Regions from separate parts of the Alloalcanivorax sp. genome, predicted to be linked through region 2. Evidence: predicted binding sites of a transcription regulator. Region 2 holds the regulator's gene; the other holds the start of a gene.

Region 1 (8,480 bases), on a different contig from region 2:
TGAGGCGGGTAACTTTGGACATGGCACACACCTTGGCGGCGACAAACGTGAACTACGAAGCCCACTACGAATTTCCGTACGAAGAGTACCTTAGCACCGCCCTGTGCCGAGAAGTTTGAACCAATCCGCGATTCGGGGAATATCTGGTAACACCGTACAAAGAACCGCGATCGGACTCAATCTGAACCGCTTCCCCTCACCGGTCAATTTCCCTACTCTGGCTATTTTACGGTTGACGGGGCGTGAAGGGCATGACCGAATTTGTTGACCTCCTAAAACAGATCAGCGGCCTGCTGTGGGGCTGGCCGGCGCTGATCCTGATCGCCGGCACCGGCATCTACCTGACCATCCGCCTGACGTTCCTGCCGATCCGCCGGCTGGGCTTCGGCTTCCGCCAGATCGTGGCGCCGGCCACCGGGGTGGGCACCATCGGCGCCGGCGCGGCGCTGGCCACCTCGCTGTCGGCCACCATCGGTACCGGCAACATCGTCGGTGTGGCCACCGCGATCCACTCCGGCGGCCCCGGCGCGCTGGTGTGGATGTGGCTGATCGCCCTGGTGGGCATGGCCACCAAATACGCCGAGGCGGTGCTCGCCGTGCACTACCGGGAAAAAGACAGCCTCGGCCAGTACGTGGGCGGCCCGATGTACTACATCCGCAAGGGGCTGGGCGAGAACTGGGCCTGGCTGGCGCTGCTGTTCGCGGTGTTCGGCATGGCCGCCGGCTTCGGTATCGGCAACACCGTGCAGGCCAACTCCGTGGCCCACGGCCTCAACGACAGCTTCGGCGTGCCCACCTGGGCCACCGGCCTGACCCTGGCGGTGCTGGTGGGCCTGGTGGTGCTGGGCGGCATGAAGCGCATCGCCCGGGTGGCCACCTTTATCGTGCCGTTCATGGCGCTCACCTACCTGCTGGCCGGCCTGTTCGTGCTGGCCGACCACGCCAGCGCCCTGCCCGCCGCCATCGCCCTGTGCTTCAACGACGCCTTCACCGGCACCGCCGCCGCCGGGGGCTTCGCCGGCGCCGCCGTGAAAGAGGCGATCCGCTTCGGCATGGCGCGCGGTATCTTCTCCAACGAAGCGGGCCTGGGCAGCGCGCCCATCGCCCACGCTTCCGCGCACACCGACCACCCCGCCCGCCAGGGCAGCATCGCCATGCTCGGCACCTTTATCGACACCATCGTGGTATGCTCCGTCACCGGTTTGGCCATCGTCGCCACCGGTGCCTGGACCAGCGGCGAGGAAGGCGCGCCGCTCTCCGCGCTGGCGTTTTCCAGCACCTTCGGCACCCTCGGCAACGCGGTGGTGGCCTGCGGCCTGGCGGTGTTCGCCTTCACCACCCTGCTGGGCTGGAGCCTCTACAGCGAGCGCTGCACCCAGTACCTGTTCGGCGACAAAGCCCTGCTGCCCTTCCGGATAGTCTGGGTGCTGGTGGTGCCGGTGGGCGCCATCGTCGGGCTGGACCTGGTGTGGGCCCTGGCGGACATCATGAATATTCTAATGGCGGTGCCCAACCTGATCGCGCTGCTGCTGCTGGCGCCGGTGGTGGTCCGTCTGAGCAACGAGTTCTTCAAAACGAATGGATAAAGACAGCACCCTGCCCCACTACGTCGGCGACCACCTGACCCGCGCGGTCGCCTTCGCCCTGGAAGAAGACCTGGGCGACGGCGACCTCACCGCCGGCCTGATCGCCGCGGACGACACCGCCACCGCCACCATCCTCACCCGCGAGGACGCGGTGCTGTGCGGCACCGCCTGGGCCGAGGAAGTGTTCCGCCAGCTCGGCGGCGTGAGCCTGGAATGGCACGCCAAGGACGGCGACCGGCTGGCCGCCGGCGACGTGTTTTGCACGCTCACCGGCAACACCCGGCGCATCCTCACCGGCGAACGCACCGCCCTGAACTTCCTGCAGACCATGATGGCCACCGCCACCACCGCGCGCCGCTACGCCGACGCCGTGGCCGGCACCCGCGTGACCGTGCTCGACACCCGCAAAACCCTGCCCGGCCTGCGCGCCGCGCAGAAATACGCGGTGCTCTGCGGCGGCTGCCAGAACCACCGGGTGGGCCTCTACGACGCCTTCCTGATCAAGGAAAACCACATCACCGCCTGCGGCTCCATCACCGCCGCCATCCGCGCCGCCCGCGAACAGGGCCCCGGCAAGAAGATCATCATCGAGGTGGAAAACCTGGACGAGCTGCGCGAAGCCGCCGCCCTCGCCCCGGACCAGATCATGCTGGATAACTTCACCCCGGAAATGCTGGAAACCGCCCTCGACCTGGCCGGCCAGAGCGCCCTGGAAGTCTCCGGCAACCGCACCCTGGACGACGTCAAAAACCTGCCCGGCGCCCGCGACCTGTTCCTCTCCGCCGGCGCGCTCACCAAGCACGTGCAGGCCATCGACCTGTCGCTGCGGCTCGGCTAAGGGCCGCCTCGCGGCCCCGTCACCTTCCGAACCAAGCCGTGCTATAAAAGGTCCAACGCACTGAAGCACCGGCCAACCCGGCAAGGAGGCACCATGCACCGCATCGCCCTGATCACCCTCGCCGCCCTGCTTACCACCGCATGCGCCTCGTCCAAGCGCGTGGTGGTGGACAAGCAAGGCATCGACGAAGCCCAGTACCAGCAAGACCTCACCGACTGCCGCGCCATCGCCGACGAAGTCAGCACCGGCCGCGACGCCGCCGAAGGCGCCGCCGGCGGTGCCATCATCGGCGGCATCCTGGGCGCCATCTTCGGCAACTCCGGCACCGCCGGACGCATGGCCGGCGGCGGCGCCGTGATCGGTGCGGCCGGCAAAGCCGGGGACGCGGAGCAGGAGAAAAGCCAGGTGGTTAAGAACTGTATGCGGGGGCGGGGTTATCGGGTTTTGAATTGAATGTCGTTTCGGCTATTGGTGACAGCGCTAAGCTGAACTCTTCATCAAGAAACAGCAAAAGAGCGCCCTCAAGGAAGGCGCTCTTTTCTAAAGATAGCTTCTTATCCAGCTATCAGGTTATCTGCATTGGGCAGGAGCATACTGAGCTGGCAAGGTACCAGCGGTAGGACCGTTGAGTGCTGTGCCAGTAGGAGCCGGGCCAGCAGAAACACTGCTACATTGCCATGCAAGAGAACCATCTGCGGACTCATACGGGGTCAACACCAAAGTTTCAGTATCAATTGTATCGTTAACATTGTTGCCGTAGGTGACGGTGATCTCGCCGTTGGCTACATCAAGACTACTAACGTATTGGCCCTGAGTATCGGTTGCCGTTGCAGACATTCCTGCTGCTGTGCGGTCTGCCGGTACGGTACCAGTGTTCAGATAGCTTTCAGTAATGGCAGTTTTAGCTCCAGCAGCTAAGCTAAGACCTTCAGAGACCTGAGACCGAATCGTGTAATCCTGGTAAGCAGGAATCGCCACGGCCGCCAGAATACCGATGATCGCTACTACGATCATCAGTTCGATAAGCGTAAAACCCTTCTGCACTTGTTTCATTTCGGAATCTCCAGAGTCGAAACTTTATTATGTGCTCACCCCCGAGGCGAGCGCCTGCGCTGTGACTATGCAGCTATTGGGCCAACTTTCACGCGCCGGGTTTGCGGCTCTGGAGGTCACTTTCCCCACCAAACCGCTGCCGTTTTTTGTCAGGCGCTGACAAAGAGCGTCACCCTTTGTGACCCTTTATGACCAAATCCGTCAGTTAAGGTGGCAATGCAACTAATGGAGCCAACCCCTTGATCGCAGGCTCTTTACAGTCGCAAGGAAGGCTGCCAATCTGCTTCGGGGGTAAGTATAAATAACCATGATCACTTCTTATGAATAGTTCCGCAGCGTCTTTAAGCGGCCTGGCCCGCCGTCTTGTAAAGGAAGGCCACCTTTCCATGGAAGCGGCACAGACCGCCGCCGCCGAAGCGCGGCAGGCGAGGGTCGCTTTGGTTCACCATTTGGTGGCGGGCGGCCATGTTAGCGCCGCCGTGGTGGCACGTTCCGCTGCGGAGGAGTTCGGCGATCCCCTGATTGATCTGAACACCTTCTCTAAAGAGATGATGGTCAAGGACATCGTCGACCCCAAGCTAATCACCAAACACACCATTCTGCCGCTGCTGCGGCGTGGCAGCCGGTTGTTCGTGGCGGTGTCCGATCCTACCAACTTGCCGGCCCTGGAAGAGATCCGCTTTAACACCGGCCTGAATGTAGAAACGGTGATTGCCGAGGACGACAAGCTGCGGCGTTGGATTGATCAGCTTGAGTCCGAGCAGGACGGCAAGGCGTTCGACAATCTGGATGATGATCTGGACAACCTGGAAACAGCCAGTGCCGACGCCGATGCTTCAGGAGCGGAAGACGCGGCTGCGGGCTCCGATGACGCGCCCATCGTGCGCTTCGTCAACAAATTGCTGCTGGATGCCATCAAGGGAGGCGCCTCGGATCTGCACTTCGAGCCCTATGAAAAGACCTACCGGGTGCGGTTTCGTCAAGATGGCATTCTGGAGACGGTGGCCAAGCCACCAATCACCACCGCCAGCAAGCTGGCCGCCCGCCTCAAAGTGATGGCGCGCATGGACATTTCCGAGCGCCGGGTACCGCAGGACGGCCGGATCAAGCTTAAGATTTCCAAGACCCGGGCCATCGATTTCCGGGTCAACACCTGCCCTACCCTCTACGGCGAGAAGATCGTGCTGCGGATCCTGGACGCGGAAAGCGCCAAGATGGGCATCGATCACCTGGGTTACGAAGAAGACCAGAAGAAGATGTATATGGATGCCCTGAGCAAGCCCCAGGGCATGATTCTGGTCACCGGCCCTACCGGCTCGGGCAAGACGGTATCGCTCTATACCGGCGTGAACATCCTCAATACGCCGGAACGCAATATCTCCACGGCGGAGGATCCGGTGGAGATCAACCTGGAAGGGGTCAATCAGGTCAATGTGAACCCCAAGCAGGGCATGGAGTTCTCCACCGCCCTACGTGCCTTCCTGCGCCAGGACCCGGATATCATTCTGGTGGGGGAAATCCGGGATCTGGAGACCGCCGAAATCGCCGTAAAGGCGGCGCAGACCGGTCACTTGGTACTGTCGACGTTGCACACCAACAGCGCCCCGGAGACGCTGACCCGGCTGCGCAATATGGGCGTGCCCTCGTTCAACATCGCCACCTCGGTGATTCTGATTATCGCCCAGCGGCTGGCCCGGCGGCTGTGCGAGCACTGCAAGGAGCCGGTGGATGTACCCAGGCAATCGCTGGTTGAGATGGGTTTCACGGACGAGGACATTCAATCCGGGTTTACTGTGTACGGCCCCAGCGGCAAAGGCTGCGAGAAGTGCAAAGGCGGCTACAAGGGGCGCGTGGGGGTTTACGAGGTAGTCCGCATCACCGACGGCATTGCGCGCATCATTATGGAGGAAGGCAATTCCATCCAGATCGCCGACCAGTGCCGCAAAGAGGGGTTCAACGATCTGTACCGTTCCGGCCTGATCAAGGTTATGCACGGCGTCACCAGTCTCGAAGAGGTGAGCCGCGTGACTAGCGGGCACTAAACTATTATAGGTTTCGGTAGGTCAGGGTTTCGACTATGGCAAAAACAGCGACAGCACAAAAACCGGCTACCTTCACCTATGAAGGCATCGACCGCAAAGGCAGCCGGGTCAAAGGGGAAATTACCGGCAAAGGCCCCGCACTGGTGCGCGCCGAGCTGCGCAAGCAGGGCATTCAGGCCAAAAAGGTGGTGAAGAAAAGAGAGATCAACCTGGGCGGCAAAAAGAAAGTCAAGCCCATGGACATTGCCCTCTTCACTCGCCAAATGGCGACTATGATGAAAGCCGGCGTACCACTAGTGCAAGCTTTTGAGATCGTATCCGATGGTCTGGAAAACCCATCCATGCGTGACGTGGTACTGAAACTGAAAACAGACGTCGAGAGCGGTAACAATTTCGCCGGGGCGCTGCGTCAGCATCCACGCTTGTTCGACGACCTATACTGCAGTCTGATTGAATCCGGCGAAGCCTCCGGGTCCCTTGAAACCATGCTGGATCGAGTGGCGCTGTACAAAGAGAAAACCGAGGCGTTGAAGCAGAAGATCAAGAAAGCGGTGAAATATCCCATCGCGGTGGTTTGCGTAGCAGTTGTCGTCACCGGCATTCTTCTCGTAAAGGTAGTCCCTACTTTCCAGGAATTATTTGAGGGATTTGGAGCAGAGCTGCCAGCCTTCACACAGTTTGTTATAGGACTTTCGGAAGGACTGCAATCCAATTTTCTAATGATCTTACTGATCGGTGTAGCTCTAATCATTGGCTTCACCGAGGCTCGTAAGCGATCGCAAGGTTTTCGTGATGCTGTGGACAGAGCATTACTTCGTATTCCAGTGGTCGGGCCGATCACTCATAAAGCCACAGTCGCACGCTTTGCTCGCACGTTATCCACGACGTTTGCTGCCGGTGTGCCCCTGATTGAAGCGCTTGATGCCTGTGCTGGGGCCACCGGTAACGTGGTTTATCGCAAAGCAGTACTTCAGGTTAAAGAAGACGTAGCGACCGGTCAGCAGCTTCAATTCGCCATGCGCTCCACCGGTGTCTTCCCGGCGATGGCATTGCAGATGACGGCCATCGGTGAAGAATCTGGCGCACTTGATGCCATGCTCGCTAAGGTAGCCACCTACTACGAAGACGAAGTGGATAATTTGGTCGACGGCCTGACCAGCATGCTCGAACCACTCATCATGGCCATCCTTGGCGTGTTAATCGGCGGCTTGATCATCGCGATGTACTTGCCCATCTTCCAGCTCGGCGCGGTGGTTTAACGGTGCTGCTTCTCGACTACCTGGCGGCCAACCCGGCCGCCCTGATCCTGGTTTGCGTGCTGTTCGGCCTGCTGGTGGGCAGCTTCCTGAATGTGGTGATTCACCGTATTCCCAAGATGATGGAGGCCACCTGGCGTCAGGAGGCGCGCGAGTTGCTGGAGCAGCCCCCGCCCAAAGGGGAAGAGACCCCGCCCATCTTCAACCTGGTAACGCCCGGCTCCCACTGCCCGCACTGCAACCACCGCATCCGCTGGTACGAGAACGTGCCGGTGGTGAGCTGGGCGCTGCTGAAGGGCCGCTGCAGCGGCTGTAAGGCGGCGATCAGCAAGCGTTATCCGATCATCGAGCTGCTTACCGCCCTGGTGGCGGGCCTGTGCGCCTGGCGCTTCGGCTACGATCCCTGGTTGATCTTCATGCTGTACGGCAGCTTTACGCTGCTGGCCCTGGCGGTGATTGATCTGGATACCACCCTGTTGCCGGACGATCTTACCTATCCGCTGCTGTGGGCGGGCCTACTGGCGGCGGTGCTGGGCATCTCGCCGGTGAGCCTGTCCGACGCGGTGATCGGGGCCATGGCCGGCTATCTGGCGCTGTGGAGCCTGTACTGGGTGTTCAAGCTGCTCACCGGCAAGGAGGGCATGGGCTACGGCGACTTCAAGCTGCTCGCCGCCCTGGGCGCCTGGCTGGGCTGGCAGTATCTGCCGGTGGTGGTGCTGCTCTCCTCCGTGGTGGGCCTGGTGTTCGCGGTGTCGATGATGGCCAGCGGCAGTGTGAAGCGGGATCAGGGGATTCCGTTCGGGCCCTATCTGGCGATCGCCGGGTGGATTGCGTTGCTCTGGGGTGAGGCGATTGTGAGCTCCTACCTGGGGCTGTTTAACCTCGGGTAGCGGTCAATCCCACCGAACGCGCTTCTCTGGTATCCTGCCGGCCGGCTTTGCCGGCCTTTCGCGGGCTGGGCCCGCTCCCACAAGGCCCGCACCCACAAACACGCTCAGATTGCGGAGTCCCTATGTTTGTTGTCGGCCTGACCGGCGGTATCGGCAGCGGCAAGACCGCGGCCACGGATCATCTGGCGCGGCGCGGTGTGACCATTGTCGATGCGGACCTGGCGTCGCGGGCGGTGGTGGCGCCGGGCGAACCGGCGCTGGACGCCATTGTCGACCGGTTCGGCGCGGTGCTGCAGGACGACGGCAGCCTGGACCGCCGCGCGCTGCGCGATATCGTGTTCAGCGACGAGCAGGCGCGCCGCGATCTGGAGGCGATCACCCATCCGGCCATCGGTCGTGAGCTCTACCGGCAAATCCACACCAGCGATTCGCCCTATACGGTGCTGGTGTCGCCGCTGCTGCTCGAGGGTAGCCAGAAAGAGATGGTGCACCGTATCCTGGTGATCGACGTGCCGCCGGAGGTTCAGGTGGCGCGCACCGTGGCGCGGGACACCGTGCCCGAGGCGCAGGTGCAGGCGATCATGCGCGCCCAGATGGACCGCGAGCGCCGCCTGGCGGCGGCCCACGACGTGGTGGAGAACCACGGCCCGCTGCGGCACCTGCATGAGCGGCTCGACGCCTTACATGAAACGTATTTGGAACTCGCGCAACGACATGGCGGATAACGAACAGCCCACCCGTATTTACCCCTGCCCGCAATGCCGGAAACCCTCACGCTGGGACGATAACCCCTGGCGGCCGTTCTGCTCGGAGCG
Region 2 (21,224 bases):
CCTCGCGGACCAGCTCACGGGCGTAGCTTTCGTCCTTTTCCAGCCGCTCGCGCTCGGCGTCGATACGGCTGGTCATCCGCTCCACGGTCTCCTGGACCAGATCGCGGGGGTCCTGGGCGGCCTGGGCGAAGCCCGCCGAGACCAGCATAAGCAGCGCCAGCGTGGCCGCGAAGCCTTGTTTGAAGATCATACGTCACTCCCTGTCGTGTCTGAGGATGCTAGTTTTTACGGCGTTCACTCCGAACTGTCCAGCCAAGGCCTCTACGAAGCACTTTTTGTGCGAGCGGGCCCAGCCCGCTCCCACAATCAATTGGAACATCCGAACGCTTAAGGGTTCCAAGGGCAGTCAGCGGCGCTTCGGCCAGTGTATAATCTCCGCCAGCGAGGAGACACGAATCATTATGAGTCATAACCACATCGCCACCGCCCGCCGTGTTCTGGACGTGGAAGCGCGCGCCGTGGCCGCGCTCGGCGAGCGCGTCAGCGACACCTTCGAGCAGGCCTGCGAGCTGCTGCTGGCCTGCAAGGGCCGGGTGATCGTGACCGGCATGGGCAAAAGCGGCCATATCGGCAGCAAGCTGGCGGCCACCCTGGCGAGCACCGGCACCCCGTCGTTCTTCGTCCACCCCGGCGAGGCGTCCCACGGGGACCTGGGCATGATCACCACCGAGGACGCGGTGCTGGCGCTGTCCAATTCCGGCGAAACCGGCGAAATCCTCACCATTATTCCGGTGATCAAGCGCAAGGGCGCGGTGCTGATCAGCATGACCGGCCGCCCCTCTTCGTCCCTGGCGCAGCTCTCCGACGTGCATCTCGACGTGGGCGTGGAAGAAGAGGCCTGCCCGCACAACCTGGCGCCCACCACCTCCACCACCGCCGCGCTGGCCATGGGCGACGCCCTTGCCATCGCCCTGCTCGAGGCGCGCGGCTTCACCGCCGAGGACTTCGCCCTCAGCCATCCGGGCGGCAGCCTGGGCCGGCGCCTGCTGCTCAAGGTCGACGACATCATGCACGCGGAAGAGCGCCTGCCCCGGGTCAACCGCGACGCCAGCCTGTCCGACGCCCTGCTGGAAATGACCCGCAAGGGCCTGGGCATGACCACCGTGGTGGACGACGACGGCCGCCTGATCGGCATCTTCACCGACGGCGATTTGCGCCGCACCCTGGAAAAGGGCCTGGATATCCGCCAGGCCGGCATCGCCGACGTGATGTCGCCGCGCCCGGTGACCATGCCGCCCGGGCACCTGGCCGCCGAGGCCCTGCAAATCATGGAGACGCGCAAGATCAACGGCCTGGTGGTGTGTGACGCCGACCAGCGCCCGGTGGGCGCCCTCAACACCCAGGACCTGCTGCGCGCGGGGGTGATGTAGTGACCTTGCTGGTGTCCAGCGCCGACGCGCGCAACCTGAAACTGATGGCCTTCGACGTGGACGGCGTGCTCACCGACGGCCGCCTCTATTACGGCCCCGACGGCGAAGCGCTCAAGGTGTTCAACACCCTGGACGGTCACGGCCTCAAGAAACTGGCCGCCAGCGGCGTCACCCTGGCGCTGATCACCGGCCGCGACACGCCCATGGTGGCCCGCCGCGCCGCCGAGCTGGGCATTCAGCACGTGATCCAGGGCCGCGAGGACAAGGGCGTGGCGCTGGCCGACCTGGCCGCCTCGCTGGGCGTGACCGCCCGCGAAACCGGCTACGCCGGCGACGATGAACCGGACGTGCCGGCCCTGCAGTGGGCGCAGATCGCCTTCGCACCGTCCAGCGGCCACGACTGCGCGCGGGCGGCGGCCGACCACGTGACCCGCGCCCGAGGCGGCGAAGGCGCGGTGCGCGAAATCTGCGACGCCCTTCTCGAACACCGGGGTGACGCGTGAAACGGCAGGGCCTGCTTAGCGCCTCCGGCATCCTGCTGCTGGGCTTGATCGTGCTGATGACCCTGCACGAGTGGGACAACCCTCTGGAAGAGGACCGCGAGGCGTTTCTCAACGCGCCGATGATCATCGCCGACCGGATCGTCGCCAAAGCCTACGACGAAGAGGACGGCCGGGTGCAGTACCGCCTGGTGGCGGATCACTTGGAGCAGTACGAACGGGACGCGCTCACCACCCTCACTGAACCGGTGTTGCGCATGGACAACAGCAACGGCCTGTGGACGATCCAGTCCCGCCGTGGTGAAGTGCGCGACAACGGTGACCTGATTGTCTTCACGGACCAGGTGGAAGCGCGCAGCGAAAGCAACGGCGTCACCCTGGACACCGAGGAACTGCAGTACCACAACGACACTAACCGCGTGGTCTCCCCCGGCGAGCTCGCCATGCGCCACCGCGACGGCCGCACCCGCGCCGGCGCCATGGAAAGCGATCTGACCAGCGGCGAAATGACACTCAAGCAAGGAGTGGTAAGTGAATTCACAGGCAGCACGGAATAGGTCCGCCCTGGGCAAGGCTCTGCTGGCTCTGGCGTTGACCGCGCTGACCGCCGGCGCCGCCGCCCAGCAGCCCACCGGCCCGGTGGAGGTGAGCGCCGATGAGGCCACCTTCGAACAGAGCGCCGGCACCGGCGTGTATCGCGGCAACGCCGAGCTGATCCAGGGCAAGCGGCGCCTGAACGCGGATGTGATCCGCCTGTTCACCGAGAACAATGAACTGATGCGGGTGGAAGCCACCGGGTCGCCGGTGCGCATGGTGGAAGGCAAGGAATTGAACGCCCGCGCCGACAAGCTGGTCTACGACCTGGCGCAGCGCAGCCTGGTGCTCACCGGCAACGCCCGCGTCACCCACCAGGGCAACACCTTCGAAGGCGCCAAGGTGGAGTACAACCTGGATTCGCGCCGCGTGGACGCCAGCAGCGAAGGCGACAAGCGGGTCCGTCTGGTGATCCCGGCCAAGAACGCCGAGCAAGCCAGCGAGGACGCCGAGCCGGAGGAGCAGGACAACGGCGAACCGGCCCAGGACGCCCCGGCCGCGCAACCCGACAATGCGGAGACCCCCTGAGATGGCACATCTGAGCGCCCATAACCTGGCCAAGAGCTACAAGAGCACCCGCGTCATCGAGGACGTCTCCCTGGAAGTGGAAGCCGGCCAGATCGTCGGTCTGCTGGGCCCCAACGGCGCCGGCAAGACCACCTGCTTCTATATGATCGTGGGCCTGGTGGCCGCCGACGCCGGCCGCATCGAGATCAACGGCAACGACATCACCCACCTGCCCATGCACGGCCGGGCCAAACGCGGCATCGGCTACCTGCCCCAGGAGGCGAGCATCTTCCGCCGCCTCACCGTGGAGCAGAACATCATGGCGATCCTGGAAACGCGCAAGAGCCTCAGCAAGGCGGAGCGCAAGGAGCAGCTGGAGAAACTGCTGCAGGAATTCCACATCGACCATATCCGCGACAGCATGGGCATGAGCCTGTCCGGCGGCGAGCGGCGGCGCGCGGAGATCGCCCGCGGTCTGGCCACGGACCCGGACTTTATTCTGCTCGATGAGCCCTTCGCCGGGGTCGACCCGATCTCCGTGAACGACATCAAGAGCATCATCCGCCATCTCAAGGACCGCGGCATCGGCGTGCTGATCACCGACCACAACGTCCGCGAGACCCTGGATATCTGCGACACCGCCTATATCGTCAGCACCGGCCATATCATCGCCGACGGCGACGCCGACACCATTCTCGGCAACCAGCAGGTGCGCGACGTCTACCTGGGCGCCGATTTCCGGCTCTAGTGGCGACAAAAGCGGCGGCGGGCGCCGCCGCGCCTTGCGCACCGCCCAAACCCTTGCATATAGTGGACGCCTTCCCGCCGCATCGCCCTACACCCTTCCGCCGGACAACACAATAGCTGGCATGATTATTGCTTAATTTCGATTGATGCTGCTATGCTCCAACCCTCGGGATCGAGCAACCAGACACGCAGCATGAAACCCTCCTTACAGCTTCAAATCGGCCAGCAGCTGACCATGACGCCCCAGCTGCAGCAGGCAATCCGCCTGCTGCAGCTGTCGACGCTGGACCTGCGCCTGGAGATCCAGCAGGCGGTGGAGACCAACCCACTGCTGGAAATTGAGGAAGGCGCCGAGGATTTCAGCGCCGATGACGGCGAGTACGACGCCGACGCGGACCTGGACGTGGAGCGCAGCGACGCCCTGGAAGACCTGGTGGACGGCCCGGTGGAGACCGACAGCGACTGGGACGACCTCTACGTGGGCCAGAGCAGCCCCGGCGGCGAAAGCGAGGACGCCGACGCCTGGCAGCAGCGCCACGCCAACCCGGACACCCTGATCAGCCACATGGAGTGGCAGCTCAACCTGACGCCGATGAGCGACCGGGACCGGGTGATCGCGCAGATCATCATTGAAGCCCTGGACGAGCGCGGCTTCGTCACCGTGCCCCTGGAAGACCTGGTCACCACCGCCCATAACGAAATCGCCGACCCGGACGACCCGGTGGAAGACGATGAAGTGGTGGCGGTGCTGCACCGGCTGCAACAGTTTGACCCGGTCGGCGTGGCCAGCCACGACCTGGCCGAGTGCCTGGGCGTGCAGCTGGCCCAGCTGCCCGAGGACACTCCGCATCTGGACCACGCCCGCGCGGTGCTGGCGCACCAGACGCTGCTGGAAAAACACGATTACGCCGGCCTGCGGCGCGCCCTGGGCGCCACCGAGGAGGCCCTGCTCGCGGCCATGGCCCTGCTGCGCGGCCTGGACCCGGCCCCGGGCCAGCAGATCGGCGGCGAGAGCGCCGATTACGCAGTCCCCGACGTGGTGGTCAGCGCCCACAAGGGCGGCTGGCGGGTGGCGCTCAACGAGGCGGTGCTGCCGCGCGTCAACCTCCACGCCCAGTACGCCCAGATGGCCCGCCAGGTCGGCGGCGAGGACGGCCAGTACCTGCGTAACTGCATGCAGGAGGCCAAATGGTTCCTGAAAAGCCTGCAAAGCCGCCACGACACCCTGCTGAAAGTGGCCAGCCGCATCGTCGAGGTGCAGCAGGACTTCTTCAACTACGGTGAAGAGGCGATGAAACCGCTGGTCCTGGCGGACATCGCCGAGGCCGTGGGCATGCACGAGTCCACCATCAGTCGGGTCACCAACCAGAAATTCATGCTCACGCCCAAGGGCGTGTTCGAGCTGAAATATTTCTTCTCAAGTCACGTCGACACGGACGGCGGCGGTGAGTGTTCCTCCACCGCCATTCGTGCCATCATTAAGAAGCTGGTCGCCGCCGAGAGTCCTCGCAAGCCGCTCAGCGACAACAAGCTGGCGAGCTTGCTGAATGATCAGGGGATCAAGGTGGCGCGCCGCACGGTCGCCAAATATCGCGAGGCGATGCGCATCCCGTCCTCGAGCGCCCGCAAGCGTTTGGTGTAGGCGCGCGGAGGATGGGTCTTAACGAGGTATAGGAGCCAGCCATGCAAATAAACATCAGTGGTCACCACCTGGATATCACCGACGCCCTGCGTGACTATGTGGACGAAAAGTTCGCCAAACTGGAGCGCCATTTCGATCAGATCACCAGCATTCAGGTGATCCTGTCTCCGGAGCCCAAATCCCACAAGGCCGAATCCACCATCCACATCTCCGGCGCCGACGTGTTCGCCACCGCCCACGCGGACGACATGTACGCGGCCATTGATGCGCTGACCAACAAGCTGGACCGGCAAATCCTCAAACACAAAGAGAAGACGGTGGACCGTAAACACGGTCATTAACCCTATGCGAGTACGTGAATTGCTCAGCGAAGACCGCACCTATAACGACGTGTCGGTCACCAGTAAAAAACGGTTGCTCGATCAGATCGCCCAGCTGGCCGCGGCCAGCTGCGGCGGCCTCAACGAGCAGGAAGTGTTCGACGCCCTGGTGGCCCGGGAAAAACTCGGGTCCACCGGCATCGGCGAGGGCATCGCCATTCCCCACTGCCGGCTGGGCCACTGCGAGGGCGCGGTGGGCCTGCTGTTGAAGCTGGAAGACGCGGTGGACTTCGACGCCGTCGACGGGCGCCCGGTGGATCTGGTGTTCGTGCTGCTGGTGCCGGAGCAGAACCCGGAACAGCACCTCAAGACACTCAGCCACCTGGCCAGCCTGTTCAACGACGATGACTACCGCAGCGACCTGCGACGGGCCCACAGCAACCAGCAGTTGTTCCAGGTGGCGGTGGAATCGGAAGCGGAACTACGCCTCGCGTCCTAGCCCTTACCGGTTGCCCCCTTATGAAGCTCACCATTCTCAGCGGCCGCTCCGGGTCGGGTAAAACCACCGCCCTGCAGGCCCTGGAGGACCACGGTTACTATTGCGTGGACAATCTGCCCCTGGGGCTGTTGCCCACCCTCACGGAACAGCTCGACACCGAGGAACACGCCCCCGAGCGGGTGGCGGTGGGCGTGGACGCGCGCAACCTGCCCCGCCAGCTGCTGGCGTTCAAAAGCATCATCAAGGCACTGAAAAACCAGCAGGTGGAGACCGAGGTGATCTTCCTCGACGCCGACCCGGGCACCCTGCTGGAGCGCTTCAGCGCCACCCGCCGCCGCCACCCGCTCAGCGACGACGACCGCACCCTGGCCGACGCGATTGAGTACGAAGCGCACCTGCTGGCCGACATCCGCATGCTCGCCGATCTGGTGATCGACACCAGCAGCCTGGACGTGCACACGCTGCGCAACCTGATCCGGCAAAGGGTGGCCCGCCGCGACGTCAATCTGTCGCTGCTGATCGAATCCTTCGGCTATAAAAACGGCCTGCCCCGCGACGCCGACCTGGTGTTCGACGTGCGCGCCCTGCCCAACCCGCACTGGCACAACGAGCTGCGGCCGCTGACCGGTCGCGACGAGCGCATCGCCGAATTCCTGCGCGGGCACCCGGAGAGCGAGCTGATGCTGGAAGACATTTTCCACTTTCTGAACCGCTGGCTGCCCACCTACGCGGCCAACGACCGCAGCTATGTGACGGTGGCCGTGGGCTGCACCGGCGGCCGTCACCGTTCGGTCTATATCACCGAGCAGCTGGCCCACCGGCTGCGTAACCAGGGCGTGCCCTTGCACGTTCGCCACCGGGAGCTGGATGGATGATTGAACAGGACCTGGCCATCACCAACAAGCTGGGCCTGCACGCACGCGCCGCCGCCAAGGTGGTCAGCGTGGCTTCGCGCTACAGCTGCAGTATTCAGGTGATTCACGGAGAACGCCGCATCGACGCCAAGAGCATCATGGGGCTGCTCACGCTGGGCGCCGCCAAAGGCACCACCCTGCGGGTGTGCGTGGACGGCGAGGACGAACAACCGGCCATGGACGAACTCACCGATCTGTTCCAGCGCAAGTTCGACGAAGGCGAGTAGGCCGCTTTTTTAAAGCTTTGATCCTCCGGTAATGCGCGGTGGTGTAAACTGGCGCGCCTAAGGAGGGAACCATGACCGCAGAACAAACCCGCCACCGCCGAAATCTGAAAACGGTCAACCGTGCCCTGGCCAGCGGCACCTTTTCGGAAGTGCGGCAGGTGCTCAACAACCTGCCCGGCGCCGAAGCCGCGCACCTGATCGAGTCCTCCCCGCCCCGCGAACGCGAAATCCTCTGGCAGCTGCTCAACCAGGAGCAGGAAACCGAGGTGCTGCAGTATCTCGGCGAGGAAGTGCGCGTGGAGCTGCTGCGCGACCTGCCCACCGAAGAGCTGGTGGAGCTGATCGAGGACCTCGACACCGACGATCTGGCCGACCTCCTTCAAGAACTGCCGGAACAGGTCACCAGCCGCGTGCTGGCCGGCCTGGACGCGCAGAACCGGGAACGCCTGGAACAGGTGATGAACTACCCGGAGGACACCGCCGGCGGCCTGATGAACACGGACGTGATCACGGTGCGCCCGGAGATCACCTTCAGCGTGGTGCAGCGCTATCTGCGACGCCTGGGCGATATCCCCAAGACCACCGACAACCTGCTGGTGGTCAACCGCAAGAACCAGTTCGTCGGCGTGCTGCCGCTGACCCGCGTGCTGATATCCGACCCCGGCACCTCGGTGCGCGAAGCGATGATCACCGATGTAGAAGCGATCCCCGCCACCCAGGACGCCCACGAAGTGGCCAAGCTGTTCGAACGGCTGGACCTGGTGACCGCCCCGGTGGTGGACGACAACGGCATGCTGGTGGGCCGGATCACCATTGACGACGTGGTCGACGTGATCATGGAAGAAGCCGAGCACTCGCTGATGGGCATGGCCGGCCTGGACGAGGACGAAGACACCTTCGGCTCGGTCTGGCACACGGTGCGCCGCCGGGCGCTGTGGCTGGGCATCAACCTGCTCACCGCCCTGGCCGCCTCGGCGGTGATCAGCCTGTTCGAGGATACCCTGGAGAAAGTGGTGGCCCTGGCGGTGCTGATGCCGATCGTCGCCAGCATGGGCGGCATCGCCGGCAGCCAGACCCTGACCCTGGTGATCCGCGCCATGGCGCTGGGACAGGTGCAGGCGGGCAACACCCGCTATCTGCTCACCAAGGAACTGGCGGTGGGCGCGCTCAACGGCCTGCTCTGGGCGCTGGTGATCGGCGCCACCGCCGCGCTCTGGTTCGACGACCCGAGCCTGGGCGTGATCATCGGCTGCGCCATGATCCTCAACCTGGTGGTGGCCGCCGGCGCCGGCGCCCTGATCCCGATGGTGATGAAACGGATGGGCATCGACCCGGCCCTGGCCGGGTCGGTGGTGCTGACCACCGTCACCGACATCGTCGGCTTCATGGCCTTCCTCGGTCTCGCCACCCTGCTCTACGCCAACCTGGTGGTCTAAGCGAGTTCGGGCGTCGCTTCCGGCTCATCATCCGCGCCGAAGATATCCCGGAACGAGGCGTACACCGACACCGTCAGCACCGCCATCAGGAACAGGCCCAGCACCAGCGCCAGCAGGCTCAGCAGCACCATGGCCAGCGCCCCGGAGACACCCGGGCCCAGCAGGGTGCTGGTCAGCACGAACAGCAGCGCGAGCGCGCCGCCCACCGCCAGCATCACCAGCAATACCACCAGGCTGTACCAGAGCATCGGCGCCCAGTTCTTGAGCACCGCGATCAGGCTTTCCCCCAGCGCCTGGAAGCCGTTGCGCCCGCCGAAGTACACCAGCGGCGCCTGGAACCAGATCAGCGCCATATAGGGCAGCGACAGTGCCGTCACCAGCAAGCCGGTGAGCGCCATCTTTGCGCCGTCCAGACCGGCGCTGATCTCCGGCACCGGCTCCAGGGCGTTGCCGAAGGCGGAGCTGAAGAAGGCGGCGATATCCGGGCCGAACGCCACCCACACCAGGGCCGCCATCAGCGCGGTGAAGCCGATCTGCAGCAGCAGCTGCATCAGCCCGGCGAGAAACAACGCCCCGGTGCGGTTGGAAAAGCCGGCGAACAGATCGCCGAACTCGAAGTCGTCGTCGCCCCAGCGCCGCCAGGCAAGATGGAACAGCCCCGCCGCCAGCACCGGCGAAAACAGGGTCGGCACGAAGCTGCCCAACACCGGCACGAACAGGCTCAACAGGCTGATGCCCAAAATCACCGCGAAGAACACCAGCACGGCCAGGCACCAGAGCACCCAGTTGGTGGCCACCAGCGACCAGGCCCGCTTCCACCACAGCCAGCCGTGCCCCACCGGACGGCGGCGGGCGCGGCCCACCGTCGCCTCGCCGGGGCGCGGCGTCTCCAGCAACGCCGCTTGTGGCCCCTGGTAGGGGTTATTCGGCTCCATGTTCGGCACCGTCGGCGGGGCTGGTAAGCACCTGCCGGAACGACACATAGTAAGCGCCGGCCAGAATCGGCATCACGAACAGCAGGCCCAGCAGCAGCGGCAGGGCCGCCACCATGATGATCAGCATCACCACGATGCCGTACACGATCATCGGCAGCAGGTTCTTCATGCAGGCGCGGAAGCTGACCCCCATGGCGCCGCCCAGCCCCATGCCGCCCAGCATGATCAGCGGCACGGCGAAGTAGAACAGGAACATCACCAGGGTGAACACGATCAGGAACAGCGGCAGCATGATCGCCATCATCACACCCATGCCGCTGCTCATCGCCTGCGGGTCCATGGACTGCAGCGACATGGAGCCGCCCATGAAAATCGCCATCAGACCGCCGACCACCAGCAAGGCGCCCAGGTAGACGCCGATCTGCACCAGCGCCAGCAGCAGCAACGGCCCGGTGCGCTCGGAAAAGCCGGCGAACAGATCGCCGAAATCGGAGCGCCCGTCGGTGGCGATACGGTGGAACAGCTTCACCAGCCCGGCGTACAGCAGGGTGGTGATAAAGGGCTGCGCCAGAGGCCCCAGGAACGGGATCAACTGCAGCCCCATGGTGATCACCATCACCAGCACCAGGGCGCCGATCACCACGCCCCAGTGGCCACTGAGCATTCTCATCCCCTCACCGAGCCAGCCCAGCGCCTGGCCCACGGTGACTTTGTGCGGACCGCCCAGCGTAAAGGTCCCCTCGCCTTGCGGGCTGGTCACGTTGGTTTCCGGTCCTTGGTAAGGATTCACTTCCGTCATGAATATTCCCCTGAGTTTCAAACGAATTAACAACCAATAGAAAAAATGGCGGGTGACGCCGCCGGCGACCTCAGGCGCCGGCGATTTTCATCGGGCTCAGCAACAGCGAGCCGCACGCGATATTGCCGCGGCGGTCCACGTCCGTGCCACTGCCCTGGATGCCGGCGAACATCTCCCCCAGATTCCCGGCAATGGTAAACTCCTGAAGCGGTTTGCGTATGACACCGTTCTCAATCCAGAAACCCGAGGCGCCCCGGGAGTAATCACCGGTGACCAGATTAACGCCCTGGCCCATCACCTCGGTGACCAGAATGCCCCGGTCGATGCGCCGCACCAGGGCGTCGAAATCCTCGCCGGTATCCGAGATCGACAGGTTGTGCACGCCGCTGCCGTTGCCGGTGGGCGCCATGTCGAGCCGGCGGGCGGCGTACAGGCCCAGCGCGTAGCGGCGCAGCACCCCGTCTTCCACGAACGCCTGGTCCCGCGTCGCCAGACCGTCGCCGTCGAACGGCGCCGAGCCGTTGGCGCCCGGCAGCAGCGGTTGCTCGCGCACATCGATGCCTTGCGGGAACAGCCGCTCGCCGAGCCGGTCGCGCAGAAACGAGGCGCGCCGGTAGAGGCTGCCGCCGCTGATCGCGGAGATAAAATGGCCAAGCAGGCCGGCGGCGATCTCCGGCGCCAGCAGCACCGGCAATTCGGCGGTGTCGGGGATTTCCGCGCCCAGCCGCGCCAGCGTGCGCTCGCGGGCCCGCTCACCGACCTGCTCGGCGGAGGCCAGCGAATCCGCGCGGCGGCCGGCGTCGTACCAGAAATTGCGCTGCATGCCCTGGTCGTCCTCGGCCACCACCGCGCAACTGCGCGAGTGCATGGTGCCGGCGTAGCCCTGAAGGAAGCCGGCACTGGTGCCCAGCACCCGCAGGCTGCTGCCGGTGGACACCGAGGCGCCCTCGGAATTGACGATGCGCTCGTCGTCGCGGGCCACCGCTTCGCAGCGCAGGGCGTCGTCGATGGCCTGCTCGGTGCTCAGCGCCCAGGGATGGTACAGGTCCAGGTCCGGTATCCGGTCGGCCAGCTGCTCGGGGCTGGCGATGCCGGCGTACTTGTCCTCTTCGGTGTGACGGGCGATGGCGCAGGCGGCGGCCACCGCGTCGCGCAGGCTCTGCGGGCTGTCGTCGGAGGTGGACGCCTGACCCTTGCGCTGGCCGAAGAACACCGTCACCGCCAGGCCCCGGTCGCGGTGAAATTCCACCGTTTCCACTTCGCCCAGACGGACGTCCACGGACAACCCCTGGGCCAGGCTCAGCTGGGCTTCGGCGGCGCTGGCGCCCTGGCGTTTCGCCTCTTCCAGCACCTGTGCCACGGTGTCGCGGGCGGCCCCCAGATGCTGCGGGCCGAGATTCGCTGTCACGCTGGCGTTTTCGGACATAAAATACGTTTTCCATTCAATGCATTATTGGAAGCGCTGCTTCCCTGGAATCATGACCGAGTATAACGATACCCCCGCCAGCAAAACACGCCGCAAGCAGGATATGCAGGCACTCCAGGAAGTGGGCTTGACCCTGATGGGCCTGAAACCGGAGCAGCGCGCCCGCCTGCCGCTCACCGACGGCCTCGAGAAAGCCCTCGACGAAGCGCGCCGCATCACCAACCTGGACGCCCGCCGGCGCCATGCGCTGTTCATCGGCCGCCTGATCTACGACGCCGACAGCGACGCCATCGTCAGCGCCGTGGAGGCCCTGCAGAACCCGCTGCGCCAGCAGCGCCTGCAACACTGGACCGAACAGATCGCCGCCTGCGACGGCCCCAAGGAGGCGGAGCCGGTGCTGCAGCAGGTGCTCACCGAATACCCGGAGGGGGATCGCCAGGCGCTGCGCAACCAGGCCCGCAACCTGATCAAGGCCCGGCCCGCCGACCCGGACGCCGCCGACGCCGACCAGCGCGCCCGCTTCAAGCGCGAGCGCAAACGCTTCCAGAGCCTGCTCAACGACCTCGAAAAGAACGCGCCGCTGTACTAATTGTGGGAGCGGGCCCAGCCCGCGAAAGGGAGCGAAGCTCCCGGCAGGATGCCAGAGACTCCTCTAAGGGCAGCACCATCAGCGTCTCTGGAATCCCGCCGGGTGCCTAGAGCCACCCTTTCGCTTGCAAGGCAAGCTCCCACAAGGCTGGCTAGCCCAGCGGTGGCATGAACTGGGCGAGGCGGGAAGAAGTCTGGCGCAGGTTCTCGCACAGGAGCCGGGCGATGTTCTCCATCAGCACGGCGGCGGCGCGCGGTTCCCGGCGGCGCAGCTGCTCGAAGCCCTTGCGGGTGAGCACCACCAGGGTAGTGTCCTCGGCGGCGCGCACCGTGGCGGAACGGGGCTGGTGATCCACCAGCGCCATTTCGCCGAGGGAATCGCCGGGGTTGAGATGGGCGATCACGGCCGCCCCACTGGCGTTTTGCGCCTTGAGGATGTCCAGGCGGCCGCGCACCACGAAACAGAGGAAGTCACTGCGGTCGCCCTCGCGGCAAACGGTGTCGCCGGCGGCGGCGCGGTTGACGAACACCAGCTTCTCCGCCACCGCCAGCTCGTCGGCGTTAAGACCGTCGAACAGGCGCATGCGCGCCAGGACTTCCGGCACCGACACCGGCATCAGGCCGTGCCGCCCACCGTCAACGCGTCCACCCGCAGGGTGGGCTGGCCGACGCCCACCGGCACCGACTGGCCGTCCTTGCCGCACACGCCGATGCCGGAATCCAGCGCCAGGTCGTTGCCGACCATGGAGATGCGGTTCATCACTTCCGCGCCGCTGCCGATCAGGGTGGCGCCCTTCACCGGGCAGACGATCTTGCCCTTCTCCACCAGGTAGGCCTCGCTGGTGGAGAACACGAAGCGCCCGGAGGTGATGTCCACCTGGCCACCGCCGAAGTTCACCGCGTAGATGCCCCGGTCCAGGCTGGCGAGAATCTCTTCCGGGTCGGATTCGCCGGGCAGCATGTAGGTGTTGGTCATGCGCGGCATGGGCAGGTGGGCGTAGGATTCGCGGCGGCCGTTGCCGGTGGGCGCCACGCCCATCAGGCGGGCGTTGGTCTTGTCCTGCATGTGGCCGACCAGCTCGCCGTTCTCGATCAGGGTGTTGTAGCCGCCCGGGGTGCCTTCGTCGTCGACGGTGAGCGAGCCGCGCCGGTCCGGCAGGGTGCCGTCGTCGACCACGGTGCACAGGCTGGACGCCACCTGCTGGCCCATCATCTTGGCGAACATGGAGGTGCCCTTGCGGTTGAAGTCGCCCTCCAGGCCGTGGCCCACCGCTTCGTGCAGCAGTACGCCGGGCCAGCCCGGACCCAGCACCACCGGCATGGTGCCCGCCGGCGCCGGTTCCGCGTCCAGGTTGAGCAGCGCCTGGCGCACCGCGTCGCGGGTCCAGGTTTCCAGCCGGCCGTCCTGGCGCAGCCAGTCGTAGGCCACCCGGCCACCGCCGCCGGCGCTGCCGCGCTCGCGGCGGCCGCCCCGTTCCGCGATCACGGAAATATTGAAGCGGATCAGCGGCCGCACGTCCGCCGCCAGGGTGCCGTCGGTGGCAGCCACCAACACCACGTCCTGCTCGCCGCTCAAACTGACGGTGACTTCCTTCACCGCCGGGTCCAGGGAGCGGGCCAGGCGGTCCATCTCCTGCAGCAGCGCCACTTTCATCTCGCTGCTCCAGCCGGGCAGCGGATCCAGCGCCGGATAACGGGCGGGCATGGTCTTGGCGGCGCCGATGCGCACCGATTGATCCTTGCCCTGCCGGCCGATGGCGGCGGCGGCGCTGCCCGCCTGGGTGAGCGCGTCCAGGGAGATGTCGTCGCTGTAGGCGAAACCGGTCTTGTCGCCGCTGACCAGACGCACCCCGGCGCCGCGCTCCAGATTGAAGCTGGCGTCGCGCACCAGGCCGTCCTCGAGAATCCAGGCCTCGTGGCGGCTGTGCTGGAAGTAGACGTCGGCGTAGTCGGCGCGCCCGGCCAGCTTGCCGCCCAGCAGGCTCTGCAGCTGGTCGGTGCCCAGTTGGGCCGGGGCCAGCAGAATGTCCGAGGCCAGGGAAAGCCGTTCGCTGTCGGAGGTCCGTTGGTTAGAGATCATAAGGACCGTTCACCTTGAATCGTTGATGGGTGTGCACCGGCAGGCCGGAGCGTACTTGATCGAGCACGGCGGGGTCGACGGTGCCGAACACCACGCCGGGGCGGTCCGCCTGGTCGCCTTCGGCGCCGGCCACCACCCGGCCCCAGGGGTCCACCAGCATGGAATGGCCGAAGCTGGCGCGGGTCTCGCTGTGCCGGCCGCACTGGTTGGCGCCCAGCACGTAGCAGCCGTTCTGCACCGCGCAGGCGCGCAATAACAATGCCCAGTGCGCGGCGCCGGTGGTGGCGGTGAAGGCGCTGGGATAAACGATAAGACCGGCGCCCCGGTCCGCCAGCACCCGCGCGTGCAGCGGAAAACGCAAGTCGTAGCAGATCGCCAGGCCCACCTGCAGGCCGGCGGCGGTGGCCACCACCGCCTGCTCGCCAGGCTCGAACACGTCCGATTCCCGGTAACGGCCCTGGCGGTCGCTCACGTCCGCGTCGAACAGATGCAGTTTGTCATAGAGAGCGGTGATCTCGCCGTCAGGGCCGGCCAGCACGCTGCGAGTGCGCACCCGGGGCGCCGGCACCGGTTCGCCGCCGGGCCGGGTCAACGCCGGGATGCTGCCGCCGATCACCCACAGGCCGAGGGTCCGGGCGCGCTCGATCAGCCAGCCGCACAGCTCGCCGTAGCGCTCGCCCAGGGCGCGGTAGTCGACGCCGTAGCCGGCGAAGTTCTCCGGCAGCACCGCCAGCTCGGCGCCGCCCTCGGCGGCGCGGGCCAGGGCCTCGCCGGCGGCGCGCAGGTTGGCGTCGGTGTCGGCGCCGCTGGTCATCTGCACGGCGGCCACGCGACAACGCGCCGTTGCGTCCTGCTTGTTACTCAAGAAAGCCCTCCGTCTCCTTCACCTGGGGATCCTGCCAGGGGCCGGATACCTGGTATGTGATGGTGGTGGTTTTATCCAGCTTATCACCCCAAAGGCGTTCCACCACAAAGATACCGGCGCACACCGCCGGCCCGGCGATGCAGCCGGCGTAGAGGTTACTGGACAGCGGCAGCGTCATGGCCACTTCCTGATTGAGGGTCTGCGCGGCCAGATCGGCCTGGCCGTTGATCTCGAAGGCGGCGGACGGCGATTCGATGGACACGTCGCGGGCGGTGAGCGCGGCGCCGTCGAACACGAAGTCGCCTTTGATCGAATCGCAGCTCAGCCCGTCCTGGTAGAGGTCGGAGAAATCCAGACGCAGCCGGCGCTGGATGTTGGCCACGTTAAGCACCCCCAGCACGCGCAGCACCGAGGTGCGCTTTTGCGGATCGGGAATCAGGCACTCGCCGATGTCGAGCCGGGCGTCGCCGGTCAGGGCCAGATAGTCCGGGCTCAGCGGCCAGTCCGGCCAGGACAGATCCAGGGTGGCGCGGGCGTCGTCGCTTTCCAGCAACACCGGCAGGCCCCAGGCGGTGAGGGTGTCCTTGAGATCGCCCGAGACCACACTGCCCTGGTAGCGGGTGCGCTGGCTGCCCGCTCCGGTCTCGGTCCAGGTGAGGTTGCCGTCCACCTGGACGCCACGCCATTCGCCGCGCAGGGCCTCGGCGCGCGCGCCGCCGTCCACCGGGCGGATGCGGGTGGACCAGTCGCCCAGCACTTCGCGCCCGATGCGGGCGTCGGTAAGGGTCACGTCCATCACCGGTACGTCCGTGGGCGACGGGCGCCGGCCGTTGTCGCCCGCCTCGCCGTCGGCGCCACCGGTGAGCGGATTATCCGGCAGCCGCAGCCGGCTGATGGACAGCGTCATCGGCCGGTCGCCCCGGGGCCGGTAGTTGGCGGGCAGGCGCAGCGTGCCGGCCAGAGCCGGCGCCGCCATATTGAATTCCCAGCCGCTCTGGTGGGGCGCGGCGATAAACCGGGCGTCGGACAGGGCCACGCCGAACAGGTCCAGATCGGCCACCGTGACCGCCACGCGGCGGACCAACGACGGCGACACGGGGCCACCGTCGCCCTGCCCGCCGCCTTTGTTCAGGCCCTGCACGAAGTCCAGCCAGTCGGCGGCCCTGGCGCGCTCCGCCCGGCCTTCGATCACCAGCCCCCGCTCGGGCAGCGCCGGCGGCGCCACGCCGCCCAGGCCCAGGGCGCCGGCGAAGTTGTCGCCGGTGCGGAAGCGGCCGCGCGCCACCTCGCCATAGTCGACGCTCAGGCTCTGCTCGCGGCCGGCGCGCCACACCAGCCGGCTGCCGCGCACGCTGCCGGCGCTTTTGCCCAGGGGCGTGGGGGCGTCCACCTTGACCCCTTCCAGGGTGGAACGCGCCTCCACGCGCAGCGGCATGCCCCGCCAGGGCATGCCCAGGTCCAGCTCCAGCGGCAACCGGCCGCTCACCGGCACCGGCCAGTCCATCCCCGACCAGTCGCGCAGCCGCGCCACCGGCAAGGCGCCGGTGAGCTGCATCTGGCTGTCCGGCCCCCGCGTCAGCCAGGAGCCGGTGAAGCGGCCGCCCAACGCCTTGCCCTCCAGGCGGGGCATGTTGATGCCTTCGCGCAGGTGGAAATAGACCGGCGCGGTGACATCGGTGACGGTGAGATCCAGAGACTCATTGGCCAGCGTGACGCCGTCGCCCCGGCCGTCGACTATCACCATCGGCTCGCTGCCGTTTTTGGTGAGCGGCAGATCCAGCAGCAGGTGCCCGCCCACCTGGCCGGCGCGGAACCGCCAGTCAAGCAGCCCGTCGGGCAGCTGCCCGGCGAGCGGCGTGTCGTGGAAAACACGGTCCAGATCGGTGGCCGGGCCCTGCACCTGCCCCTGGATCACCAGGTGCCGGCGCGAGGGGTCGTCCACCGCCGGCAGGTCCACGGTGACCCGGCTCAGTTCGCTGTCGAACAGGCGTCCACCGGCGACCTGGCCGCTGACTTCGCGGCCGTCGATCAGCACGTCCGCCTGAATGCCGGTGGCCACCGGCCAGTCGGGCAGGAAGGACAGGGCCATATCCCGGCCCTGGAAGCGCATCTGGAAGGTGCGGTCCTGCTGCCGTTGCGGGTCGATTTTAATCGGCCCCCGGTAGAGGAATCGGCCTTCGTCCAGTTGCCCGCCACGGAACGCCTGGGCCAGCCATTCACTGAGCGGGTCGGGCAGCCTTTCCATGGGAATGTAGTGCGCCGCCCGCGCCGCGTCGCCGTCGTGCAGGTCGGCGAGCAGGCGCAGCTCCGGCACCGGCAGGCCGTCGCCGCCCTCCAGCCGGAACATGGCGACGCCCCGGGCGTCGGCGTTGGCGGCCATCAGGGTGCCGGTCTCCACCGACCAGCGGCCGGCGTCGCTGAACCAGCGCAGCACGCCGTTGAACCGGGTGCTCAGGGGGTGATCGTAGAGCCGGGGCACGGTGAGCTGCAGCGGGTCGCCGTTGACGCGCGCCACGCCGTGGCGGGGGCCGCCGGCCACCCAGCCGTTCAGGCCGCGGGCGCCGGGCACCCGGTCCAGGGCGTCGGCGGCGAGGCCGGCGAAACGGGCCTGGATGGCGTCCACGCGGCCTTCCACGCCGGCCAGATAGAGCTGCTGCAGCACGCCCCGGGGCTGATGCTCGCGCAACCGGGCGCGGATGGTGCCCAGCCCCTCGGGCAGCACGAACGGCCACTCCGACAGTTGCCGGCTGAGCGCGTGGATCGCCAGGTCCTCGCCCTGGAAACGCCAGTGCGCGCCGCCTTCGGCGATCCGCCAACGGAGCGCCACCGGGCCCGGAGCCACCGCGCCGGCCGGCGTCTGGCCGCTCAGCGAGGTCACCGACAACTGGCCGTCGCCGTTGGGCCGCCGGCTCAGCTGGGCGTCCAGATTGATATCGGTGAGCGGCCACGGCTGGTCGCCGTCGGTAAGGGTGACGGACGGCGCGCCCAGGCGCACCTGGGCGGAGCGCACCTGGCCGCCGGAGATGGCGGTCCAGGCGCGCACCCGGCCGTCCAGCCCGGCCAGATCCAGCGGCCAGTCCCGCGCTTCGGGCAGCCACTCGTGCAGGCGCTCGCCGTTGACGTCCAGATAGCCGCGCGCATTGAGCTGGTCCAGGCTCAGCGGGTCGCCGTCCACGCGCAGGCGGGCGTCCACCGAGAACGGCCGGTCGCGGGCTTCCACCCGCACCGACACCGCATGGCCGTCACCGCTGTTGTCCACGGCCAGGGTCAGGGAGGACGCCGCCAGCGGCGGCAGGCCCGGCCAGTCCAGCGAGAAGCGCGCGTCTTCCACCAGAATGCGCTGCTGCCGGTAGAGCGCGCGCAGGCTGTCGGCCGGGTCGCCCTGCTCCCGGTCCTGCAGCGCTTCCAGGCCGCGCAGGCGGATGCCGCCGTCCTCGCCCCGGACCAGGTGCACGTCCACGCCCTTGATGCGCAATTCCCGCAGGTAGAGGTCGCGGTGGAACAGGGTGGGCAGAATCGACACGCTGGCGGACACCTGGTCCAGGCGCAGCGCCGGCTCCCCTTCCGCGTGCGGCAGGGTCAGGCCGCGCACTTCGAAGCGCGGGGTGAGGCCGTCCATGCTGCCGTCCAGCTGCTCGATCACGATGGCGAAGCCGAGATGCTCCTCGAGCACCGCTTCCAGCTCCTGGCGGTAATCGGGCACCAGCAGCATCAATTGGCGCGCCACCACCACGTAGGCCGCCAGCAACAGCACCGGAATCGCCACCAGCCACCATAGCCGGCCACGCAGGGGGGATCTCCAGCGAGGGCTTTCGTTTTTCACCGTGGCCTCAGTCGATCAACAGGGTTGCCAGTAGGGCACGCCGGCCCATTCCAGGAGCGGCACCGTTTCTTCCAGGGGTAAGCCGACCACCCCACTGTAGCTGCCGCTCAGCGACGCCACCAGGGCCGCGCCCAGGCCCTGGATGCCGTAGGCACCGGCTTTATCGCGCCCTTCGCCGGTGGCCACGTAGGCGCGCAGGCGCTCATCGTCGAGCGCGCGCAGCCGGACCCGGGTCTCGGAGAGCGCCAGGCGCGGGGTGTCGCCGGCCATCACGCAGACCGCGGAGAGCACCCGGTGTTCCCGGTCCTGCAGGTCGCGGAGCATGGCCAGGGCCTGGTCGTCGTTGTCCGGTTTGCCCAATACCCGCTCGCCGAGTACCACCGCGGTGTCGGCGCCCAGCACCGGCTCCGGGCCGGGCGCGGCGGCCCGGCCGGCGGCGGCTTTTTCCCGCGCCATGCGGGCGACATAGTCGCGGGGGGCTTCGCCGGCGTGGACGGTTTCGTCAATGCCCGGTGCTTTCAGCACCGTGAAAGGCACGCCGATTTGCGCCAACAGTTCCGCCCGCCGGGGCGAGCCGGATGCGAGGTAAAGCATGGAGCGCTCCTTGGTTCCGGGGGCTCAACGGGGCCGCGCTGTCAGCGCACCAGAAAGCGGTGCTGGGTCCAGCGCAGCGCCGTGCACAGCGGCCGCCAGAGCACCGCGCTGGCGGCGGCGGAATAGAGAATCGTATAGGGAGGATACAGGGTCCGACCGACGGACTCCTGCACCAGGTAGGCGATCAGATTGGCGGAGCCCACCAGCAGGAACACCACGGCGCTTTGCTGCAGCAGCGGAAACACCCGCATGCGCTTGTAGGCGGCCAGCATGAAGTAGGCGCCGAAGGCGTAGGACAGGGCCCACTGGCCGAGGGTGGCGCCCACCAGCACGTCCAGGTAGAGCCCCACCAGAAAGCCCCACAGCACGCCGATGCGGTGCGGCAGCGACAGCACCCAGTACAGCAGCACCAGCAGCATCCATTCCGGGCGCACCCAGTCCAGCGTCTGGTTAAGGGGGATCACTTCCAGCAGGGCGGCGACCACGAAGGTCACCAGAATCACGCCGGTGCCGGCCGGCCGCTCGTTATTCATCATCGGGCAGCTCCTCGGGCGTCGTCTCATCGGAAGGCGACTCGGGGGCCACGTCCGGGATCGATACCGGTTCCATGGACTGCACCAGCAGCACATGGCTGACCCGGTCCAGGCGGGCGGTGGGGCGCGCCTCGATGTCGGCGAAGGCGGCGCCGGACTGGTGGCTCACGCGGCTCACCCGGGCCACCGGGTAGCCGCGCGGGTAGAGCTGGCCGAGGCCGGTGGACACCAGCAAGTCGCCCTCCTTGATGTCGGCGGTATCGGGCACGTACAGCAGCCGCAGCCGGCTGCCCTGCCCGGTGCCGGCCAGAATCGCGCGCACCCCGTTACGGTTCACCTGCACACTCATGGCGTGGCTGGCGTCGGTGATCAGCAGCACCCGCGCGGACAGCGGCCCGGCTTCCACCACCTGGCCGATCAGCCCCTGGGATTCCAGCACCGCCTGCCCCTGCAGCACGTCGTCCTGGCCGCCCTTGTTGATCACCAGCTCCTGGCGGTTGGGGTCCGGGTCGACGCCGATGATCTCCGCCACCAGCACCGACGCGTCCAGATTGGCGGAGGAGTTGAGCAATTCCCGCAGACGCACGTTTTCCGCCTGCAGCACCGCCAGACGCTGGACCTTCTGCTCCAGGATCAGCACCTGGCGCTCCAGGCGCTCGCGGGATTCCATCAGGTTGGAACGGGTTTCGGACAGGCGCCCCAGCCAGCGGGCGGAGTCCACCGGCAGGTGGGCCAGGTAATGGACCGGGGCGGTCAGATAGCCGACGCCGTAACGCAGCGGCTCCACCCACTTACTGCGCTGGTCCAGGGCCATCAGAACGACGG

Evidence for each region. The regulator sigma-54, encoded in region 2, starts transcription at its own class of promoters, with help from an activator protein. The targets are predictions, from matches to a motif close to TGGCACNNNNNTTGCTNT.
Region 1: the regulator sigma-54 is predicted to act here: its motif matches at 3,544-3,561, upstream of ACEQZD_RS10665 (pilin).

The regions. Positions count from the first base shown of each region.
Region 1 is NZ_CAXPXK010000087.1:859-9,338, forward strand. Features, by position in the region: partial or broken gene ACEQZD_RS10645 (DUF1631 family protein) at 1-22, opposite strand, end outside; gene ACEQZD_RS10650 (alanine/glycine:cation symporter family protein) at 252-1,586, shown strand; gene nadC (carboxylating nicotinate-nucleotide diphosphorylase) at 1,579-2,424, shown strand; gene ACEQZD_RS10660 (glycine zipper family protein) at 2,518-2,877, shown strand; gene ACEQZD_RS10665 (pilin) at 2,995-3,477, opposite strand; gene pilB (type IV-A pilus assembly ATPase PilB) at 3,798-5,519, shown strand; gene ACEQZD_RS10675 (type II secretion system F family protein) at 5,555-6,778, shown strand; gene ACEQZD_RS10680 (A24 family peptidase) at 6,781-7,665, shown strand; gene coaE (dephospho-CoA kinase) at 7,788-8,390, shown strand; partial or broken gene ACEQZD_RS10690 (DNA gyrase inhibitor YacG) at 8,380-8,480, shown strand, end outside.
Region 2 is NZ_CAXPXK010000100.1:95,082-116,305, reverse strand. Features, by position in the region: gene ACEQZD_RS12830 (phospholipid-binding protein MlaC) at 1-190, opposite strand, end outside; gene ACEQZD_RS12825 (KpsF/GutQ family sugar-phosphate isomerase) at 402-1,370, shown strand; gene ACEQZD_RS12820 (HAD family hydrolase) at 1,415-1,873, shown strand; gene lptC (LPS export ABC transporter periplasmic protein LptC) at 1,870-2,427, shown strand; gene lptA (lipopolysaccharide transport periplasmic protein LptA) at 2,402-2,992, shown strand; gene lptB (LPS export ABC transporter ATP-binding protein) at 2,994-3,719, shown strand; gene ACEQZD_RS12800 (RNA polymerase factor sigma-54) at 3,912-5,360, shown strand; gene hpf (ribosome hibernation-promoting factor, HPF/YfiA family) at 5,402-5,701, shown strand; gene ptsN (PTS IIA-like nitrogen regulatory protein PtsN) at 5,706-6,179, shown strand; gene rapZ (RNase adapter RapZ) at 6,200-7,054, shown strand; gene ACEQZD_RS12780 (HPr family phosphocarrier protein) at 7,051-7,320, shown strand; gene mgtE (magnesium transporter) at 7,392-8,756, shown strand; gene ACEQZD_RS12770 (BPSS1780 family membrane protein) at 8,753-9,691, opposite strand; gene ACEQZD_RS12765 (BPSS1780 family membrane protein) at 9,678-10,490, opposite strand; gene pmbA (metalloprotease PmbA) at 10,561-11,916, opposite strand; gene yjgA (ribosome biogenesis factor YjgA) at 11,969-12,505, shown strand; gene ACEQZD_RS12750 (cyclic nucleotide-binding domain-containing protein) at 12,657-13,121, opposite strand; gene tldD (metalloprotease TldD) at 13,121-14,584, opposite strand; gene ACEQZD_RS12740 (carbon-nitrogen hydrolase family protein) at 14,574-15,449, opposite strand; gene ACEQZD_RS12735 (YhdP family protein) at 15,442-19,272, opposite strand; gene ACEQZD_RS12730 (nucleoside triphosphate pyrophosphatase) at 19,288-19,866, opposite strand; gene mreD (rod shape-determining protein MreD) at 19,908-20,402, opposite strand; gene mreC (rod shape-determining protein MreC) at 20,392-21,224, opposite strand, start outside.